Regions from separate parts of the Noviherbaspirillum sp. UKPF54 genome, predicted to be linked through region 2. Evidence: predicted binding sites of a transcription regulator. Region 2 holds the regulator's gene; the other holds the start of a gene.
The links. The regulator FNR, encoded in region 2, switches genes on or off when oxygen is low (the NO sensors DNR and NnrR bind a similar motif). The targets are predictions, from matches to a motif close to TTGATNNNNATCAA.
Positions count from the first base shown of each region.

Region 1: FAY22_RS14080 (XrtA system polysaccharide chain length determinant) is a predicted target of FNR. The motif match lies at 1,310-1,323, and genes of this name have one in related genera.

Region 1 is NZ_CP040128.1:3,053,545-3,061,400, reverse strand. It holds gene FAY22_RS14080 (XrtA system polysaccharide chain length determinant) at 1-1,210, opposite strand, end outside; gene FAY22_RS14075 (PEP-CTERM sorting domain-containing protein) at 1,640-2,236, shown strand; gene FAY22_RS14070 (PEP-CTERM sorting domain-containing protein) at 2,711-3,412, opposite strand; gene prsR (PEP-CTERM-box response regulator transcription factor) at 3,684-5,021, opposite strand; gene prsK (XrtA/PEP-CTERM system histidine kinase PrsK) at 5,048-7,126, opposite strand; gene FAY22_RS14055 (TIGR03013 family XrtA/PEP-CTERM system glycosyltransferase) at 7,144-7,856, opposite strand, start outside.
Region 2 is NZ_CP040128.1:1,831,341-1,839,196, reverse strand. It holds gene ccoO (cytochrome-c oxidase, cbb3-type subunit II) at 1-67, shown strand, start outside; gene FAY22_RS08495 (cbb3-type cytochrome c oxidase subunit 3) at 70-252, shown strand; gene ccoP (cytochrome-c oxidase, cbb3-type subunit III) at 245-1,177, shown strand; gene ccoG (cytochrome c oxidase accessory protein CcoG) at 1,323-2,717, shown strand; gene FAY22_RS08480 (FixH family protein) at 2,734-3,273, shown strand; gene fnr (fumarate/nitrate reduction transcriptional regulator Fnr) at 3,742-4,422, opposite strand; gene FAY22_RS08465 (hemerythrin domain-containing protein) at 5,092-5,817, shown strand; gene FAY22_RS08460 (GAF domain-containing protein) at 5,831-7,168, opposite strand; gene FAY22_RS08455 (pyridoxamine 5'-phosphate oxidase family protein) at 7,165-7,662, opposite strand; gene FAY22_RS08450 (pseudouridine synthase) at 7,797-7,856, shown strand, end outside.

The sequences.
Region 1 (7,856 bases), 1.2 Mb from region 2:
GGAACTTGATCATTCCGGTCGATGTCAATTCTTCCGACAGTTTTGCGGCTTCCCGGCGCCCGATCAGTTTTTCGTAGTTGTCCTTGTTGACTTGATAGTCGCGGTTGAGCTGCGCGAGTTGCGCCTCCACTTCCGGTACCGCGTTGACCATGGCCTTGAGCTTGGCGTACCTAGCCGAATACTCGTCGACGCGCGCCGTCAATGCCGCCACGCTGGCCTCCGCCTCGGCAAGCGATGCAGCGAGTTGCTGTAGCATCGGACTGTAGTTGGGACGCGCCGACGGTTTTTCCTTGCGCTGTCCGGCTTCCTGCGCCTTGCGTTCCTCCAGCTGGGCGATCAGCCGCTTGATGGAGATGATGTCTGGGTGCCGGTCGGTGAACTGCATCTGGAGGGAATCGAGGTTCTTGTACAGACCCTGCAGCCGGGTATCGATTTCGGACTGCGTCGAAGTTGTCGCATTCTGATCTACCAGCAGGACCGGTTCCTCGCCGGCCATCTGCTTTCTTAATGCATTGCGGGTTTGCTCCGCCTCGCGCAACTCCAGCCTTGCCTGCTGCAACGCGTCCGCGAGCTGATCCAGCTTCGTGGTATAGGTGACGCCTTCGCCGGGAAGAATTCCCGCATTCCGGATCTTGAACTCCTTGAGAGCGTTTTCGGCGGCCGCTAGCTTCGTCTCGTAGGACTTGATCTGTTCGTCGATGAATGCCACCGCCTTTTGCGAATCCTGCTTCTTGTCTCCGAAACTTCCTTCGACGAAGATGGTGAGCAGCGATTGCACGACATCCTTCGCCAGCCGCGGATTTCGATGGCTGTAGGTGATCGTATATATATCTTCGCGGCTGGTGCCGCCCAGTTTGATGTCGTTCATCAGGTCGAGCACCATTTGCTCGTATTCCTTGCTGTTCTTTGCCTTGATATCTAGGTCGGCCATTCTGATGAGACGCTCGATGTTCGGCCTGCTCAGCAGCGTCCGGTTCATGATCGAAACCTGCTGTTCGATGTTGGGGATGCTCGTCATGCTGGACATCAGCGGCTTGAGGACGCTCTGGGTGTCGACGAACACGCGTGCAGATGCCTGATAGGTATCGGGAAGCAGGAAAATGATCAGCGCGCCTAGCGTAAACACCAGCCACCACAGTGCCGCCGTCAACCAACGGTACTTCCATACTCCCTTAAGTGCGCTTAGCACCTGATTACTAAGTTCTTCCATTTGCCAGACCCTTGGGCTTGTTCAAAGCGGCACATCGCGGCTGGTCATGATGGCAGCGCCATGCGTGCGCTAATTCTGGCAGGAAGGAATGTTGTCGAGATGACATACGTCAACAAGCCAGTCGGGGTCGCGGCGCGTGCGCGCTTCCAATTTAATAAATTGGAGGCCAAATTAATTGGCCCCTCTTTAGACATCTGTATTTATTAGATGCCGAATAGACGATACGGTAGAGCGAGGCTGGGGAGCTAACAGCGACCGTCATGGCTGTCGACCAAATTGACAGCACGGCGGGCGCTAGGCCGGCATTTTTGAAAATTCTTTTTCAAATCAGAGATTTAGGGAGATGGCCTAAATCGTGCATAGCTATGCGTACAAGCCAAACAGCGGGGGCTTGTCGACACCTAGAATTCACACTGAAAGGGAATAACAATGCGTAAAAATAGCTTCATTGCAGCCGCCGTGTTCGCGACAGCGACGTTGGGGCTGAGTAGTGTGGCGCATGCCGCTTTGGTGAGCTGTCCGGCCGACTTCGTTACTAACCCGACGGCGAAGGTCGAAGATTCGACCGGAACCAATACTGCCGTCAGCGCCTGCCAGTACATTTCACCGCCAGATAACAATAACGTCGCCAACATTTCCAACATCAATACAGCCGGCTTCTTCGGTTTCTCCGACTGGACGGCCAACGATGGCAACGTGCAGGTTGGGCCGGGCGGTTCCACGGGTACATGGTCGATCAGCAACGCCAATTTTGCCAATTACGACTACATCATCGTCTTCAAGGATGGCGCCGATACCAACCTGACGGCCTTCCTCTTCAATGAAGCCTATTCCTCCGGCGTCTGGAGCACTCCGTTTACGGAACCGCCTTTCAATCTGAGCGGCGGCAGCACTTCGCATAACGTTTCGCACTACACGATTGCGCAGCGTCCGACGACGAGCGTCCCAGAACCGGTGTCGCTGGCCCTCCTGGGGATCGGCCTGACCGGCATCGGCGCCATCCGCCGTCGCCGTACCGCAAAATGAACTGACTGCGTGGAAGCGCAGGGCCGCCGGAAGGCGGCCCTTTTTTATTTGAACGCGACCGCAACTAGCGCGCGTCTGGGCGCGCCGTGCTTTTTGGGTTGCAGCACGCTTCGGCTCGTCATCGCATTTCATGAATTTCGTGCGCTCTAGCACGGATCTCTGCGAGAGAAGGTCTGCTTCGCATTCATCGCCGACGTGAAAACGTCAATCCATCCGACACTCGCTTCTTGTGATTTCATTGATCGCCAGTGGAAGGGCGATTTTTGGAATAAGTTCGGGTAGTCGGAGCGCCCGTCTTTGCCATTGAATAGGCGAACGAGGATCGATCCTATGACTGCATTGCCTTGCTGGTATTTTGGGTAAGTGAAGCCAGGTACGAATCGATGCGCAAACGCCGCTGAACCTGCGGGCAGGAAGCGGCGCTTTCCGGTTACAACTGCTGCCACGACGGTGGCAGGCAAGAATAATAGTCGTTCAGGCTACAGTGTCTTGATGCTCCTTGCGGCGGCGCCCGCGCAATCCGCCGATGGCGAGTAGCCCCGCGCCGAACAAGGCAACGGTCGCAGGCTCGGGTACCTGGACGAGGGCATCGAAGCTGCTGGAGCCGGACCCGGAATGAGTGAGATTGGCCACGATGGTAATGGAATACGGAGTCGACAGGCCTAATCCGACTTGATTGAACGAAGCAGCGGAGAATGCGCCCGAGCCGAATGTCGCCGAGTAGACCTCGGTGCCGGTTCCGAATGCAGTGTTGGAAGTGTCGACGTAAACCGTGTAAGCAAGACTGCTGCCAGGAAGGTTATTAATTGTTCCGCCGATTTGCGAGACGAATCCGACAATGTCATAGCTGCTGATGAAGTCGGTCTCGGTGAACTCCAGTTTCAAGCTGCCGGCGGTGCCGCTCGTGACGTTAATCGAGTTCAGGTCGAATGCAGCGTGGCTGGCGTCGCCAATCAACGGTTTGGTCGTGCCGGTCGTCACGTTGGCGACGAAGCTGCCGACGGATCCGATATAGGTGACCTGCCCGGCCAGAGGCACCGCGTCGCCGGAGAGATTGTCGGAAACGGTAACTGTTGAGCCGTCACTTGTGAGGCGAAGCATGGGCGTGGCGAACGACGGAGCGGAAGCTGCTAGAAGTACTCCGGCGCCAACGAGGGTGGCGAACAATTTTTTCATTGATTTTTCCTTGTTAGAGTGAATGAATGCAGCAATGCTGCTCTTCACATGCACTTACGCAATCCTTGTGCCAGTTATGTAAACGACTGATTTTTATAGAGAAAGAATGTGGGAGATGGAAAAACAGGTTTTGCGCCGTGAAGTTTGTAAAATCCGCCGACATAAAGGGCGAGTGAGTGCGATGTTCTGCGCAGGCCAGGCAGGCCTCTTCGGCGGCGCGCGCAGCGACACCCCGTCCGGAACGGGGGAGCTGTTTTGAAGGGATGAGCGCTTACTTGAGACCGTGGCGGTTCATCAGATCGTAGATCGTCGGACGGCTTACGCCGAGCAGTTCCGCCGCTTTCACAATGTTTCCGTCCACCCGCGCTAACGACCTCACCAGCGCCATGTACTCCGCCTCGTCCCGCACCTGCCGCAGGTTGATGACCTTGTCCTCCCGGTTTATCGCAGGCAGCCCGAGATCGTCGACGCTGATCTGTACTCCTTCGGCCATGATCACAGCACGCTTGATGCAGTTCTCGATCTCGCGTACGTTTCCAGGCCACGAATGCGCCTCGATCGCTGCCATGGCTTCTTCGCTGAAGTTGAGCGAGCGGCGCTCCTGCGCCGCATATTTGTTTTTGAAGTGGTGCGCCAGCATGGCGGGGTCGCCTACCCGATCGCGCAACGATGGAATGTTCAGCACGATTTCGCTTAAGCGATAGAAAAGGTCTTCGCGAAAACGCCCTTGGCGCACCAGTTCCTGCAGGTTCTGGTGGGTCGCACAAACGATACGTACGTCGACTGGAATTTCCGCGCGCCCGCCGATGCGTTCGATCACCCGCTCCTGCAGGAAGCGCAACAGCTTCGCCTGCAGAGCGAACGGCAGGTCCCCGACTTCGTCGAGGAAAAAGGTACCGCCATCCGCCATTTCGATCTTACCCAAGGTCTGCTTGGCGGCGCCGGTGAAGGCGCCTTTCTCGTACCCGAACAGCTCGCTTTCAAGCAGGGTTTCCGGGATCGCTGCGCAATTGACGGCGACGAAACGCTTGTTCTGCCGCGGGCTCAGCTGATGCAGTGCGCGCGCCAGCAATTCCTTGCCGGTGCCGCTGGCGCCGAGCAGCATTACCGTGGCGGAGGAAGGCGCAATTTTTTCGACATTACGGCAGACTTTCAGCATGCCGGGGTCGCGGCTGATGATGCCGGCCAGCGGGGAGTTAACCTGGGCCTGCAGCAGGCGTTGATTTTCCTGCTGAAGCGCGTGCAGATGGAACGCGCGTTCAATGACCAGCTGCAGCGTCGGCCCGTCAAAAGGCTTCTGGTGAAAGTCGTAGGCGCCCATCGCAACAGCTTTGACAGCATTGCTGCGGTCCTGGTTGCCGGTAAGGACGATGACTTTGATGGCGGGGGACAATGCGAGGATCTGCTGCAGGGTCGCCAGTCCTTCGGCAGCGCCGTCGGCGTCGGGCGGCAGGCCGAGGTCCATCGTCACGACCGCCGGCTCATGCCGCCGTACCTGCGCAATCGCACTTTCGCGGTCGCCCGCCACTTGGACGTCGTAGCCGTCGAAACTCCAGCGCAGTTGCTTCTGCAGGCCGAGGTCATCCTCGACAATCAACAGTTTTTTCATGTTCTTGCTCACTTCCATTCTCCCTGTTACGCGGCAGCCGCTACCGAAGGGGCTTCTTGTCGCAGCAACGGCAGCGTCACCTGGAAAGTAGTGCCGGCCGACGGCTTGCTGCAGACCTCGATGTCGCCACCGAGCAGGCGTATATATGTACGGCTCTCGTAGGCGCCAATGCCCATGCCCGCCGACTTGGTCGATTCGAAAGGTTTGAACAGGCGTTCGCGAATGAACTCCGGCGTCATGCCATGACCGGAATCCCTGATTTCGATGATCACGTTGTCTCCCGACCTACGTGCGCTTACCGCAACCGACCCATGCCGCGGCGTGGCTTCGATCGCGTTCTGAATCATATGGCCGAGGACGCGTTCCAGGCGGGCATGATCGGCCAGCACGACCAGTTCCGCATCGTCGATCTGTAGTGTCGGCTTTGGTTCCGTGCAGGACTTCAGGCTGACCGCCAGCCGCAGCAGTTCCGGAAGCAGTACAGGAGAAGGGCAGTCCTGGGACGATCCGCGGCCGAGCTTTTGCAGCAGCAGCGTCATTTTTTGCACCGAAAAGCCGATGGTTTCGAGCATGTCCTCCAGAAATTCCTGATTACCCTTATGTCTTTCCGCGTTGGACAACAGGAGCGACAGCTGCGAAATTAGGTTTTTCAGGTCGTGTACGATGAAGGTCGACATGCGCGTGTATGACTCGAACTGCCGTGCCACCATGAGCGCGTTGGCCGACTCGCGCTGCGCGAGATAGCTGGCTGCCTGCATGCCGGCGATCTTGAGGAGGTCAGTCGCTTCCCAGTTCAGTTTCACCTTGCTACGGGCCGCGGCAAGGACGATGAAGCCGAACAGCTGACGCCCCAGCAGCAAGGGAACAACCAGCCAGGCATTGGGCAGGGTGCACAACCAGGCGGGCAAGATCAGTCCCTCGTATTTTTCCGGCTTTGCCATTGCTTCCTGTAAATCAATGACCCACTGTTGTTGCTCCAGATACTGGCTGAATGGCCCGTGCAAGGGCTCGGCAGGCTGTGCCGACGGCATGTTCCAGTAGGTGGCCGCTTCATGACAGGCCGTGTCGTCCCGCCGGATGAAGAGGATGCCGCCTGGGCTTTCCATCAGCTGCGCGATTGCCTGCACGGTTCGTTCGTTGAGGCCGGCGCCGGCATCCGACAGGGTGCGCGTAAATCGCATCCACTCTTCCCGGTAGTCGTAGCGATAGCTATAGAAATGCTTACTGATGAAGACCTTGAGCCAGGATCGCATCGATCCCGAGAACAGCACGACAAACAGCAGGATGCCGGCACCGAACAGGAACACGACCTGCATTACCGTGCCCCATTCACCGCCGAACAGTCGCAGGTAATAGCCCGCGGCCGCCATTGCCAGAAGGTAGGCGGCGGAGCCAAGCACTGCCGCCGAGTGGAACAAAACCGTGCGTGACACCGCGATGCCGGTCGACCAGGACGGATTGCGGGCGGCGGATACCGCGATCAGTGGTACAGTCAGCGCGTTGGCAAGGCCGCGCGCGGACCAGATTTCTGCACTGACATGGCGAAACAGCATCGCATCGCTATACAGATACATGTCGTAGGCGAACAGGCCACCCATTCCCAGACAGGCAAATTTGATCGCCCAGCGCGCTTCCGGCACGGTATTGCGATACAGCTGTTCCACTAGGAGCATGCTTAGTACCGCCATCCCGAGGCGGCCGGCAATCGTCATCGTGAAGCTGCTGACCCACTGCGAAAACCAGGATGCCACATAGAGGCTGACCGTTGCGGCAAGCGCGAGCAGGTAAAAGGCGGCCAGCCCGCTCAGCGGAAAGGCGACGCCGGGCCCGGCCCTCTTCTTGCGCAGTTGGCCAAGCACTGACAGCAGAAATAGCGTCCAGGCTGCATTGCGCACGATTTCCAGTACATCTGTGAGCAGTGAGAGCGACGAGCCTCGCAGTGCGAGGAATCCAGCTGCGACAGCCCATAACGACGTCATGATGGCGGCGACAGTCAGTGCCATGCGGTGCACACGCCCGCGCCAGCTTGTCAGCAGGAGGATGGAGAGAAAAAGAAACGCGACTGCGGCAGAGAAATAGCTGCCGGCGGCAATGATCGGCAACATCTACGTCGTTCCTGGCATTAGCGGCTTCCCTTGGCAAAGAGAACGACCTGCAGGGTTTCCACCAGAACCAGCAAATCGAGAAAGAGCCCGTTGTTCTTGACGTAGTACAGGTCGTACTGCAGTTTCTGGATTGCGTCTTCGATCGAGGAACCATACTGATAGCGCACCTGGGCAAAGCCGGTGATGCCAGGCTTGATGCTGTGGCGCAGGTTGTAATACGGGACTTTCTCGGTGAGTTGCTGAACGAAGTAGGGACGTTCCGGGCGGGGACCGACAAAGCTCATCTCGCCCTTGATTACGTTGACAATTTGCGGCAGTTCGTCGATACGCAGCTTGCGGATAATGCGTCCGATCCGGGTCGTGCGCGTGTCGTTGGCTGCTGCCCATTGCGGCGTACCGCCTTCTTCGGCATCAATGCGCATGCTGCGGAATTTCAGTACGCAAAAGATTCTGCCGCCCTTGCCGACCCGTTCCTGTCGATAGATTACCGGGCCTTTGTCTTCCAAGTAGATGCACAACGCCGTCAGCAGCATGACTGGCATAGCTGCCGCAAAGATCAGCATGCTGACCATCAGGTCGAAGGCACGTTTGCAAACGACGCGGAACGCACTTTGGTTGAAGCCGTCGCCGAAGATCAGCCAGCTCGGATGGAGCGAATCGACGCGAATCTGGCGTGCCTCGCGTTCAAAGAATGCCGCCGCGCCGGTGACCTTGATGCCGTTGAGTTTGC
Region 2 (7,856 bases):
CAAGACCGAGCAGGATGCGCTGGTCGCCTACCTGCAAGGCATGGGAACCCTCATCAAGGCGAGGTAATCATGACATTCGAACAAATGATCATGGATACGCGCATCCTGTTTACGGTGGTGAGCTTCCTGACCTTCATCGGGATCATCCTGTGGGCCTACAGTGCGCGTCGCCGCGCAGACTTCGAAGTGGCAGCCAACCTGCCATTCGCCGACGAATTCGATACGCAAGCTGCGGAGAAACAACATGTCTGATTTTACAAATAGCTTTTGGAGCGTCTACATTGCGCTCCTGACCCTGCTGGGTATCGCCGGCTGCGCGATCTTGCTTTGGGCGCAATCCAAGGCCAAGGTCGAGGTGGGGCCGGACGGCAAGGTGACGCAAACCACCGGCCATAGCTGGGATGAAAACCTGCAGGAGCTGGACACCCCGATGCCGCGCTGGTGGATGTGGCTGTTCTATATCACCATCGTGTTTGCGCTTGCCTACCTGTTCCTGTATCCGGGCCTGGGCACGTACGCCGGCAAGCTGGGCTGGAAGTCGACCGGCGCTTACGAGGAAGAGCTGAAGAAGGCGGACGCCGAATTCGGCCCAATCTTCGCAAAGTACCAGCAGCAGGACCTGAAGGCGGTGGCCGCCGATCCGCAGGCGCATGCCATCGGCGAACGCCTGTTCCTGACCTACTGCGCACAGTGCCACGGCTCCGATGCACGCGGCAACAAGGGCTTCCCGAACCTCACCGACAAGGACTGGCTCCACGGCGGCGAGCCGGACGTGATCAAGACCACCATCATGAACGGTCGTCACGGCATGATGCCGTCGATGGCGGCGGCGATCGGCGGCGACAAGGAAGTCGAGAATGTCGCGCACTACGTGCTGAGCCTGTCCGGTTCCGCGCATGATCCGATCAAGGCAGCCTTCGGCAAGGAGAAGTTCGGCGCCTGCGCAGCCTGCCACGGCGCTGACGGCAAGGGCAACCAGGCCCTCGGTTCTGCCAACCTGACCGACAAGATCTGGTTGTATGGCGGCAGCGCTGACACCATCATGGAGACCATTCGCAAGGGCCGCGACAACACCATGCCCGCGTTCAAGGACTTCTTGGGCGAAGCGAAGGTCCATCTGCTGGCGGCTTATGTCTGGAGTCTGTCCAACGACACTGGCGCTGTCGCGCAGAAGTAAGGGCGCCTAGCAGTAGAAAGAGAGAGCAGCCGTTGACCGCGTCACGAGGTGCGTTCGTAAGTGATACGATATGCGCCGCAGCGCGGTCCCGGCTGCTCAATCGCTTAGTATGAAGCCCGAAAAAATCAATCGTTGTGAGTCTGTAATGAGTGACGCTGCTCCAAAGGTATCGGTGATCAAGATGTACGCCGCTCGCGAGGAAATCTATCCGCGCGAGGTCAAGGGCTGGTATGCCAATTGGCGCTGGATTTGCGTATGGCTGACCCAGCTGGTGTTCTATGGATTCCCGTGGCTTTCCTGGAACGGTCGGCAGGCAGTGCTGTTCGACCTTGGCGCGCGTAAGTTCTATATCTTCGGCGTGGTGTTGTGGCCGCAGGATTTCATCTATCTGGCGCTGCTGCTGATCATTTGCGCGTATGCGCTCTTTCTGTTTACCGCCGTCGCCGGACGGCTATGGTGCGGGTTCTCCTGTCCGCAGACCGTATATACCGAAATCTTCATGTGGGTCGAGCGCAAGATCGAGGGGACGCGCAGCGCTCGCATGCGGCTGGACAAGCAGCCATGGACGGCCGAAAAGGTCGCCAAGAAATCGGCGAAGCACCTGATCTGGGGCGCCATCGCGCTATGGACCGGCTTTACCTTCGTCGGCTATTTCACCCCTATGCACGAACTGCTGGGCGAAGTGAAAACCCTCGGCCTCGGCCCGTGGGAATGGTTCTGGGTTTTGTTTTACGGCTTTGCCACCTATGGCAATGCCGGCTGGATGCGCGAGCAGGTATGCAAATACATGTGCCCGTATGCGCGCTTCCAGAGCTCGATGTTCGACAAGGACACGCTCACCGTCACCTATGACAAGGAACGCGGCGATCCGCGCGGCGCGCGCAGCAAGTCGGCTGCCAAGTCGAACCTGGGCGACTGCATCGACTGTTCGATGTGCGTGCAGGTATGTCCGACCGGCATCGATATCCGCAACGGCCTGCAGTACGACTGCATCGGCTGCGCCGCCTGCGTCGACGCCTGCGACTCGGTAATGGACAAGGTCGGCTCGCCGCGTGGGCTGATCCGCTATACCACCGAAAACGCATTAAAAAACCATTTCACCCCGCAGCAGATCCGGCAGCGCACGATGCGCCCGCGCGTGCTCATCTATACGGGCATCCTGGTGCTGATCGTGGCAGGCTTCCTGGGTTCGCTGCTCACACGCACGCCGCTCAAACTGGACGTGATCCGCGACCGTGGTGCGATGGGGCGTGAGGTGGAGGACGGCATGATCGAGAACGTGTATCGCCTGCAGATCATGAACACTGACGAATTCCCGCACAAGTATAAGATCAAGGTTTCCGGCATCGAGACCATCGCTCTGGCGGGCGCGGAAGAAGTGGCGTTGCCCGCGACCGGTTCGCGGGCCGTACCGGTGCGCGTGCGGATCGCCCACGGCAAGGGGCAACCCGGTTCGAACAAGATCATGTTCGAAGTCGAGTCGACCGACGGTTCGGATGTCGAAGTGAAGGAAAAGGCGGTATTTTTCGTACCGCGTTAAATGCAAGGAGATTGTGATGCAAAGCGCTGATCCGAGTTTGAAGACGGACGATGGTTCGCCCTGGTATGCGAACCGCTGGCCGTGGTTTCTGATGCTGGGTCCGTTCCTGGTGGTCGTGGCAGGCTGCTTCACCGCCTGGCTCGCGGTAAGTCGCCCGGATGCCCTGGTGGTAGACGACTACTACAAGCAGGGCAAGGCGATCAACCAAGACTTGCGGCGCGACCGTGTAGCGGCGAATTTGCACTTGAAATTGAATGTGCGCTTCGATCCGGCGGCCGGCAAACTGATCGGCCATATCGACAGCCCGCAGCGTCCGGTGACCGGCAAGATATCCATCCGCCTGGTGCATTCGACCCTGCCGGAAAAAGACATCGTGCGCGAGGCGTGGCCGGATAGTAATGGGAATTTCTCGATCGACTTGGCTTTCCTCGAGCAGGCGAACTGGCAAGTGCAGGTGGAAGATCAGGCGCGCGACTGGCGCCTGACCGGCGTCTGGACATGGCCAAAACAGCATGATGTCGTGTTGTCGCCTGACCTCGCGCCCGCCGAAGGATGAGGATTGGCGCGCCGCGTGCAGATCGGCTTGAAATCGAATATCGTATCAGGGAGCGTTCTCGATTATCAAAATCGATTCTCAATAATGAGAAAAGAGACGCGAGAATGCCAGTCTGATATGGCGTTTTATAAAGACGAAGCCGAAAGGAGGGTGGTTTGATGGCGCGGTTGATGATGGTCGTCTTGTGGCCGTCTTTTTTGGTCGCGATTGTCGCGGAAGGTTTTTTCTTTTCGCTATTTGATCCGCGTGACCTGGGAATGCTCGGAGTTCATCTAGACGTAAGTCCGATGGCAGCGTATACCGTAGGATTTTTCTGTTTCTGGATGTTTTGTGCACTGGCCAGCATGCTGACTTGTTATCTGGTCGGTGTGCCGAGTGAACGCCGACCACCCTTCTGATGTTTCTAAAAAAACCGGGCCTTGCGCCCGGTTTTTTTATCTCTAAGCGTTGTCCGCAGGCCCAAGCGCATCATGCGCAGCTCAGGGTGCCGGCGGCGACTGCCTTTAGCGTGTTCGGTTCGAGCAGTTCCAGTTCACGGTTGCTGACCTTGATCCAGCCGCGCTTCTTGAATTTAGATAACAATCGGCTGATGCTTTCGATGGTCAGGCCGAGATAATTGCCGATTTCCTCGCGTGTCATGCGCAACTGGAAGCTGGTGGAAGAATAGCCGCGTGCGGAATAACGTGATGACAGATTGCTGAGGAAGGCGGCGAAGCGTTGTTCCGCCCGCATGTTGCCCAGCAAAAGCATGACGCTTTGTTCACGCGTAATTTCCTGGCTCATCATCCGGTGAAAGTGATGCAGCAGCGTCGGAATTTCGGCAAACAGGCTTTCCAGCCGCGCGAACGGGATCTCGCACACCTCGCTGTCTTCCAGCGCCACGGCGTTGCAGTGGTGACGATCGGTGCTGATGGCATCCATTCCTAACAGTTCCCCGGCCATCTGAAAGCCGGTGATCTGCTGGTCGCCGCTGGGATTGATTTGGTGTGTCTTGAAATGGCCGAGGCGGATCGCGTACAGGTTGGTAAAGGGGTCGCCGACGCGATACAGGTGGCCATCGCGCGGGATGCGGCGACGGCGCCCAATGATCTTTTCCAGCTTGTCCATTTCGGTCGAGCCGAGCCCCGTAGGGAGGCAGAGCTGGTGCATGCCACAGGCGGAACAGCGTGCTCGCAAGTCTTGCGCGCTCGCGGCACCCGATGCATTGGAAGAATAGGCGGGATGAGTCATATCGGCAGAATTCATTCTATGCAGAATCATGTTCGCGCTCGCTGTAGGTTTTTAGGCGTTTTGGGGTTCGGGTCAAAATTGAGCCAGGTCAAGAATCCTAATGCAAATCCCGTACCAAGCAAGCAAAATCGTGGATTAACCGGTGCCATACCAAGGCAAATCATGCGGTGAACCCTGAACATCAAGGCGCCAAGCCAGAATGCGGCCGCAATGGATGTTCGTTGCTGCTACAACTGTCAAAAACAGGAGCAGCGTTCGACGCTCCTTTTGTTCCCAAAATCGGGAAGTCAACGCCGAGCGAGCCGACGCGATCCCGGATCAGGTCGAGCCCGGGAAGGACGAAGCTTATCAGTCTCTTTTGACGCATCGCAATATTTTACCGCTCCTCTCGTAGGTCGTGTGGTTGAAATATCACTTGTGATCGGTATGGTCTTTGGCGCGCGACGGCCACAAGGCGTGCTTCCGAACTTAAGGTTTTTTTAAGGTTTATTGAATGAAGTTTTAAGAAAACGGGTCCGGATAAGTCCGTAATCTAGGCCTGTCGTCAATTGAACTTCTTTTGCAACCGCCAAACGATCGGAGACCTTCATGGAACAGGCCATTTCCCCTTCCCAGTCGCACGCCACAGGTGTTGTTCAGCGTTTCGATATTTATGCCCACATTCACAAGGCCTTGCGCCTTTTCATGAGCGATACGCTTCAAGCGGTCGGCGCCATGGATGGCTCCGACGGTGGGGAAGTGGCCTGCGTCCTGGGGCAGGTCCGCGCATTGATTGTTTTCTGCGGCAGGCATTTGCAGCATGAAAACCAGTTCATCCATACCGCGATGGAAGCGCGCCAGCCCGGTTCGGCGTGCACGATCTCGTCGGAGCACGTGCATCATGAATCGGCGCTGGAGAGGCTCTCCACCCTGGCGAGCGCGGTCGAGGGGGCGCAGGACGAGGTGCGTTCCGGCGCGATCGCTGACTTGTATCGTGAACTCGGCCTGTTCATCGCGGACAACCTGGCCCACATGCATATCGAGGAAACTGGGAACAACGCGGTATTGTGGGCAACGCACAGCGATGAGGAAATCATCGGCATCGAGCAGGCGCTAGTCGCCTCGATCCCGCCGGACGAGTCCCTTGCCACCATGCGCTGGATGATTCCAGCTCTGAGCGCTCGCGAGCGCGCGGAAAAACTGGCGCTCATCCGCCGTCACGTCCCGCCGCCGGCGTTCGACGCGCTGCTGGATGTGGCGCGTGAGAACTTGAGCAAGCGCGACTGGAGCAAGCTGGCAGATGCGCTGGGAATCGAGGACCGGATGGCGGCTTAGTTAATAACACTCTCTATCCTTCCCGCAATTGGAGCGGACGATCGACGCACAGCCGGAAGCGTCCGCGCCCGGTTTTCTCGATGCGGATCGCCGCTCCACGCTCGGTCAGGCGGCGGCTGAGCAGGATCAGGCGCGCTTCGAGGTTGTCGCTGATGTCGGGTAGCCGCAAGCGCGAATCGAGGCGCAGTTCCCGATTGGTGAATTCGGTACGGCTCTTGTCGGCATATTCGCGCAGCAGAGTCCAGAAAATCGAACCGGCAACACCCTTGATCAGGTAGTCGTCATCCAGGAAAACGCTGCCATTTTCACGGTAATGACGTACCGTCAGCGGCATTCCCCCGACCGGCGTGGCCGCGGGCTGGACGGCCGGCGCGTCCTCGCCGGCATCCGCGGCGTTTTGCAGCAGTTGCGCCGCCATGCCGAGTTGGGCCGCGAGGGTGACCAGCGCATCCTCGTCGTCATAAGTGAAGCGCAAGTCGTGCGGGCTTTCGACATACAGCACGCCGAGCAGGCGCTCCGCGGCCGTGACCGGCACGGCGAGCTGGCTGCGCGATTCGCGCAGGCCCGGCAGCGGGATCTCGGTGTCGAGCGCGTGAGCCCAGTCGCTGCGGGAAGCGCTTTCGCGGATGGCGCGGCTGTATGAATATTCGGCGTTCATGTGGCTGATCCGGATGGGCGTGCGTTCCTGCGCCGCGACGCCGATGACGCCATGGCCGAGCGGTATTTCCGAACCAACGCCCGATGCTTCGTAGCCGCGGCTGGCGACGGTGTACAGGCGTTCGCTCGGCGCGTCGAACATCAGGATCATGGTGTAGCGGATGCCGAACAGCTGCTCCAGGCAGGCCAGGGTTTCTGCTAGAAGGCGTTCCAGGTCGCAGCAGGAACGCAGCCGCTCGCTGGCTGCGCGCAGCGCGGCCAGCAGGTTATGTTGCGCCGGTGGCGGCTGCACGGTTTCCCCCGGAACGCGTTCGATATCGTGCACGCGAAAGACATCGGCTCCCAGCAGCCGGAACACGCCTCCCATCCCGGTATGGGAGGCGATGCCGGCCAGCTTGGCCTTCATGCTGGCAAAGAGCGGGCCAGCGATTTCGGTGCGCAGGTATTCGATCGACAGCCGGTATTGCGCGCCGCTCAGCGGATTGATGAGCGACAGCATGGCATGCGGGTTAGCCATGAGGTTTTGCCGCGTCTTGTTGAAGAACTGGTAGGAGAGCGCGATGTGCTCGCTGTCGATGAACTGCACCTGCGACAAGTAGGCGACATTGGGCACGCCTTGCGGCGAGGCGGTGGCGATCGTGCCCGGGATGACGCTTTCGAGGCATTCGCGGATGGCGTCGAGCTTGGTCTTCATGTGCCGGCCTTCAACGGTGCGCCTGCCTGCGGGCCGGGTGTCTGCGAATACGCCTCCGATGGCACGAATCTGAGCGCGACGATATCGGCTTGCCGGTGCGACAGCAGGGTGCGCACCATCACCGGGTCGAATCCGAGCGGCGCCAGCTCGCGCACGAACGCTTCGCGATAGGCCTGTACACACTCCCATTCTCCTTCCAGCAAGCCGTCGACGATGGCACCGGCGCCCTTGAGCTGAACGGTGCGATGCGTCGACGGCTCGCTGAACACCACTGCAACGGCGCCGTTGTCGCGGACGCAGCCGAGCAATTGCGCGGCCTGGATGGCCGAAAGGTAGATCGTCACCAGCGGCCGGTCCTCGGTTACATGGCAGCCTATGGCGCGCACCAGGGCTGGCTTGCCGCTGCGGTCGCAGGCCGCAACGGAAATGCCGACCGCACCTTGGATGAAGGCGACGTGGCTGGCGTCGATCAGCGGCGCGGGAGCAGGCGGCATGGCGGTGGAAAAAATAGTAAAAAGACAATTCTGGTGTTTCGCAAATGATACCTGCCGCGTGGCCCAGCGTCACCGGATACATCAATCTGCCGCCAGCGACGATCCGCGCGGAATGTTTCTGGTAGAGTTCGCCCATGAGTAAACTGACACTGGACCGCATCCTGCAATCGCAGGGATTCGGCACCCGCAAATGG